Regions from separate parts of the Pristimantibacillus sp. Z349TD_6 genome, predicted to be linked through region 2. Evidence: riboswitches for the same ligand, from Rfam matches in the RefSeq annotation. Region 2 holds a riboswitch; the other holds the start of a gene.
The links. Region 2 has a riboswitch for cyclic di-GMP ahead of AC0VYE_RS08640 (anti-repressor SinI family protein). Riboswitches for the same ligand answer to the same signal wherever they lie in the genome.

Region 1 (3,124 bases), 1.9 Mb from region 2:
CGTCCTTTCGAAACGCATCATAATGCGCTGGACATGCAGCTCTACATGCGTATTGCAATCGAGCTTCATTTGAAGCGACTGATTGTAGGCGGATTGGAGAAAGTATATGAGATCGGCCGTGTATACCGGAATGAGGGGATTTCGACTCGCCACAATCCAGAGTTTACAATGATTGAGCTTTACGAGGCTTATGCTGATTACAAGGATATTATGGCATTGACAGAGAATGTCATCGCACATATTGCGCAAGAGGTTCTTGGAACAACAAAAATCACTTATCAAGGCCAAGAGATTGATTTGACACCTCAGTGGCGCCGTGTCAGCATGGTTGAGCTTGTCAAAGAAACGACGGGCGTAGATTTCGGCGTGGAAATGAGCGACGAGGAAGCCCATCGTTTGGCGAAAGAACACAAAGTTGCCGTTGATCCGCATATGACTTTTGGTCATATTCTCAACGCTTTCTTTGAACAGTTCGGTGAGCACACGCTTATTCAGCCAACCTTTGTTACAGGACATCCGGTTGCTATCTCGCCGCTTGCTAAGAAGAGCGAAGCAGATCCACGCTTCACCGATCGCTTTGAGCTATTCATCGTAGCACGTGAGCATGCTAATGCATTTACGGAGCTTAACGATCCGATTGATCAGCGTGAGCGTTTCGAGTCGCAGCTTGTTGAGCGTGAGCATGGAAATGACGAGGCGCATGAGATGGATGAAGACTTTATCCGCGCTCTGGAATACGGCATGCCGCCAACAGGCGGACTAGGAATCGGTATCGACCGATTGATCATGCTTCTAACAGATGCTCCATCTATTCGTGATGTACTGTTGTTCCCTCATATGAGAGATCAGCGTTCTGCTGAATAAGAAAAAGACAAGGGACCGTATGGCTTTTAGCAGCCAACGGTTCTTTTTTTTCTAATATCGAGAATTTGCAACAACAATCCTTAAAAACATTCAAATTATGATTGATATTGTAGTGCAATCTATTGATTTGCTAGATTCATATGGTAGAATAGAACTAATAAAGCGCTACACGATAACGGCAAACCTATCGAAAGGTAGGGACGCAAAGCTAAAGGGCCTTCCGTATGATGGCAGCCAGCTACCGAATGAACAGGCTTTTTTTTGTTTGTATAGGGGAAATTCATCACATAGCGCTTCACACGATAATGGCAAACCTATCGAAAGGTAGGGACGCAAAGCTAAAGGGCCTTCCGTAAGATGGCAGCCAGCTACCGAAGGGAGTATATTCATGCGTAAATTTATGTTAGTCATCGCAGCTTTTGTTCTTTTTGCATCCATCCATGTAACGGTCGTTCAGGCAAATGAAGCGGACTCTTCTGATTGGCTCAATACGGGGAATTTAGATAAAGGTGTTGTCTCCGTACAATATGAAGTGAACACTAAAGTGAAAACGAAGCTTATGATCGCAAAAGGCGCATCAAATTATACATATAATCTAACTGGCGGAAAAACAGCTGAGAAGTTTCCGTTGCAGCTTGGCAATGGTGAATACACGATATCCGTTCTTGAGAATACAACAGGCAACAAATACAAACTGGCGAAGAAAGAAACCGTGACGCTTGATTTGAAAGACAACAAGGTTTTGTACTTGAATTCTATCCAGAATATTGACTGGTCGAATGCGAGCAGCGCCATCGTCAAGGCAAAAGAATTAGCCAGCAATAAAAAAACGGATATGGAGAAAGTAAAGGCAATCTACGAATATATTATTACGAATGTAAGTTATGATAATCAATTAGCTGCTAATCTGTCAGTTGATTACCTCCCCAATATTGATCGCACCTTTAAATCGAGAAAGGATATCTGCTACGGATACGCTTCATTATTTGCGGCAATGCTGCGGAGCGTGGATATTCCTACGAAGCTCTTGATGGGACAATCTACTTATGTGGATGTTTATCATGCTTGGAATGAAGTGTACTTGGATGGGAAATGGGTTACGATTGATACGACAGTTGATGCAGGTCTAAAGAAGGGCAAGAAAAAGTATGAGCTTATCAAGGATGCAGCTCAATATACTGTTACAAAAACATATTAGAAGTCATACGAGCTTGCGAAAATCGCACAGCTCGTTTTTTTATGTCTTTCTTCAATATAGGTGAGGAGGAAGCGAAGCAACGATTACGTAATTAGAAGGCAAATAGGAGTATTGAAAACTTTTTCGTAAATAATGAAAAAAACACTTGCAATGCTATATACGCCTATGATATATTATCTAGGTCGCCAACGAGATACACGGACGACAAGAGAGAAAAGATTGCTCTTTGAAAACTGAACAACGAGTAATAACTGCCTCGCAAATCCTTCGGGATAAGCGAAAAAAGCGATAAAAAAGTAATGAGCAAGTCAAACACCAATTTGGAGAGTTTGATCCTGGCTCAGGACGAACGCTGGCGGCGTGCCTAATACATGCAAGTCGAGCGGAGTTGATGAGGTGCTTGCACCTCTGATACTTAGCGGCGGACGGGTGAGTAACACGTGGGTAACCTGCCTATAAGACTGGGATAACATTCGGAAACGAATGCTAATACCGGATACGCGATATGGTCGCATGACTGAATCGGGAAAGATGGAGCAATCTATCACTTATAGATGGACCCGCGGCGCATTAGCTAGTTGGTGAGGTAACGGCTCACCAAGGCGACGATGCGTAGCCGACCTGAGAGGGTGATCGGCCACACTGGGACTGAGACACGGCCCAGACTCCTACGGGAGGCAGCAGTAGGGAATCTTCCGCAATGGACGAAAGTCTGACGGAGCAACGCCGCGTGAGTGATGAAGGTTTTCGGATCGTAAAGCTCTGTTGCCAGGGAAGAATGCTTGGGAGAGTAACTGCTCCCAAGGTGACGGTACCTGAGAAGAAAGCCCCGGCTAACTACGTGCCAGCAGCCGCGGTAATACGTAGGGGGCAAGCGTTGTCCGGAATTATTGGGCGTAAAGCGCGCGCAGGCGGCCTTGTAAGTCTGTTGTTTAAACTTGGGGCTCAACCCCAAGTCGCAAGGGAAACTGCAAAGCTTGAGTACAGAAGAGGAAAGTGGAATTCCACGTGTAGCGGTGAAATGCGTAGAGATGTGGAGGAACACCAGTGGCGAAGGCGACT
Region 2 (3,124 bases):
GTAAGAGTCACGCCCACGGAAATCCAAGTAGTGCTCTTCAATACCTCCAACATGCTCCACGGTGGATTCAATAAGAGGTCTCTCATTAGTAATCATTGATTTGTGTGTATAATCAACAAAGTCGCTTGTCGGTACGTAGCTGAACGTGTACAGACTTTTATTTTGCGGTTGCAGTGTCTTTGAAGCAAAGCCAACAATAGAGCCTGAATCCAAACCGCCGCTAAGCTGTGCTCCAACATTACGATGTGTCCGCAGCCTTGAAGTAACTGCTTGTTGAAACACATCCTGAAACGCCTCAACGTATTCATCATTTGATTTAAATCGTACGACTTCATCTGATCTGAGTTGATGATATCTTGCAAGAGTAACTCGCCCTGCAGTTATCGTTATCGTATGAGATGGAGGGATCTGCTCAATATTTCGATAGGCCGTCTTGGATGCATCCGCAACGTCAACCATGCCAGAAATAGCTAGAAACTCAGCAAGCCATTGTTCATTTAACAACCTCTCCTTGCCCAATAACGTAAGTAAGGGTTCAATTGTTGTACAAAAGGCAACACGCTCATTATTTCGATGATAATAGAGCGTACGACCTCCGGAGAAGTCTCTTGCACCAAACAGCTTCTGTCTTCTACAATCCCAGATTAGGAAGGCGTAATCACCAGCTAAATAAATAGGTGTTCTATCCCCCCATTTATCATAAGCTAATAAAATTAGCTCGCTATCGGTCATATTTCTTCTTAATTGCTGCTCTACTTCGAGTCGGTTGAATAATTCTATGCGGTTATCAATAATTGCATCCGCAGTTATAACAAGCCCTCGTTCATCATCCAAAAAAGGATTACGTTCATTGATCGACTCTGGTGTAATCCATTGATTATGACAACCTAAAAATATATTATCGGCATGCCAAGCTTGAGCTGTATTGCATGGAAACTGAGATAATGCCTCCATTAAAGCATCGCCCTGCTGCCATGCCAAACTTTGCTTGCCGGTATGAAACACTCCTGCGATGGCGCTCATCGTGGCCTCCGGGTGGATATAGAATTTGTTTTATTTACGTACTTATTTCAAAAACAAAACCTTTACTTTGCAGTTCTTTATAAAGAACATATTTGAATATTACACCTGAAATAAACCTTTGTCAATGACTTTTCTACGATAAATTGCAAAAAATTCATAACTTTTGTTCTTTATTAAAAACAAATTGTCGATTACTTTCTTACATTAGTAACTTACATTAAAAACATTTTCTGAAAGTCAATATCGTGGTTTAATAAATAAAAAAATAACCACTCATTATTAAAATAAGTGGTTTTAATGTTTAAATAAAAAAATAAGTGCGTTATAGCTAACAACCTTTCGTAATTAAGAATAATTCGTTATAATAGAAATAGTCTACAACGATGTGATAACGGAGGAATTTGTTATGATTGGAGAACGCATTCAACTGCTGCGCAAGAGAAAGGGCCTATCCCTTACAGAGTTATCCCAACGGGCGGGCGTCGCTAAATCTTATTTAAGCTCCATTGAACGAGGGCTCCAGCAAAATCCTTCGATTCAATTCCTCGAAAAGGTAGGCGCCGTATTGAATGTGACGGTTGAAGATTTTTTGAATACCGATGAAAAAAATGATCGCAAACCCGACAATTTAGACAACGAGTGGGCTGATTTAGTAAGAGAAGCTATGGCTTCCGGTGTGAGCAAAGATCAATTTAAAGAGTTTCTAGAATTTAATAAATGGAAAATTAAGCGCGAATAGCGCTTTTTCCACTTTTATACAGCTGTTACTTGTACATCATTATCCTTACTTTCTTCAAGACAAAGCAATACTTTCCTTACTTCATCCTTGCTGAATCCCAAAGAACGTGCTTTCATGATTAATGTTACCCATTCCATATCCAATTCCTGAATATCTTCTGCTTTAGCTAGTACCATTTTCCCATGTCCCCCATTCATTTCAGGACGGTTGCACCACTGACTCCATGCGTTTAAGGTGCCCAGATACTAAACGCATTTCAACGTCTCCCATGCTTGTCATTCGTTTATAGATGTATTATAAATCACCACAAGTGCGCATACTGTCGCTTCATGTCTCACAAAAATGATAGATAATTACATTTTTTGTCGAATTTATTTAAGTAATGTTAAATGGAGCGATAAATAGGAAAGAGCTACCAACCGATATAGAAAACAGACCTAATTGTGTTTAATTATTTCACAGCTTTAAATTAAGATGTCAATTCTTTAATGGAATCTCTAGTGGTCTCTTCCTCATAACCATTTGGATTTAAATATTGCCAGCGCCATGAGTCTGCACACATCTCCTCTATCCCAAGTGTCGCAACCCAATTCAACTCCGCGTTTGCAAGCATCGTATTAGCATAACAAATGGCAATATCTCCTGGTCTACGATCTGTAAATGAATATGGAATACTTCGTCCCGATACCTTCTCGAATGCAGTAATCATCTCTAATACACTATACCCACGCCCAGTTCCGAGATTAAATATATCCACACCTGATTTGTTCATGATTTTTTCTAGTGCACATAAATGTCCTCTCGCTAGATCCACGACATGAATATAATCCCTTACGCCTGTGCCGTCTATGGTTGGATAATCATCTCCAAAAATATTAACTTTTTTAAGCCTGCCTACAGCTACCTGAGATATGTATGGCATAAGGTTATTTGGAATACCATTAGGATTCTCGCCAATTCTTCCACTTTTATGTGCACCAATTGGGTTAAAGTATCGTAAAATTGAAATCCCCCATTGCTCGTTAGACTCCGCTAAATCCTGCAAAATTTGTTCTAGCATGAGCTTTGTTCTTCCGTAAGGATTCGTTGCTCCAAGCGAAGAACTTTCTTCAATCGGCACATGTTCCGGTCGACCATATACCGTTGCAGAGGAGCTGAATACAAGCTTATGAACACCATACTTCTTCATAACCTCACACAGGATTAAGGTGCTTGTAATATTAGTGTGATAATATGACAGTGGCAATTGTACAGATTCACCTACCGCCTTCAATCCTGCAAAGTGAATAACTGCATCAATAGTATGTCTGGTGAAAACACCTTCAAGACCGATTTGATCCATTAGATCCATTTGGTAAAATG

Region 1: linked by a shared signal. The riboswitch ahead of AC0VYE_RS00470 (transglutaminase-like domain-containing protein) and the one ahead of AC0VYE_RS08640 (anti-repressor SinI family protein) in region 2 are both predicted to bind cyclic di-GMP.

Annotation. Positions count from the first base shown of each region.
Region 1 covers NZ_CM149662.1:94,323-97,446, forward strand. The annotation lists gene lysS (lysine--tRNA ligase) at 1-864, shown strand, start outside; cyclic di-GMP riboswitch class I at 1,032-1,110, shown strand; cyclic di-GMP riboswitch class I at 1,162-1,240, shown strand; gene AC0VYE_RS00470 (transglutaminase-like domain-containing protein) at 1,253-2,062, shown strand; rRNA gene AC0VYE_RS00475 (16S ribosomal RNA) at 2,380-3,124, shown strand, end outside.
Region 2 covers NZ_CM149662.1:2,007,138-2,010,261, reverse strand. The annotation lists gene AC0VYE_RS08650 (lasso peptide isopeptide bond-forming cyclase) at 1-1,023, opposite strand, end outside; gene AC0VYE_RS08645 (helix-turn-helix domain-containing protein) at 1,430-1,762, shown strand; gene AC0VYE_RS08640 (anti-repressor SinI family protein) at 1,777-1,938, opposite strand; cyclic di-GMP riboswitch class II at 1,955-2,038, opposite strand; gene galE (UDP-glucose 4-epimerase GalE) at 2,232-3,124, opposite strand, start outside.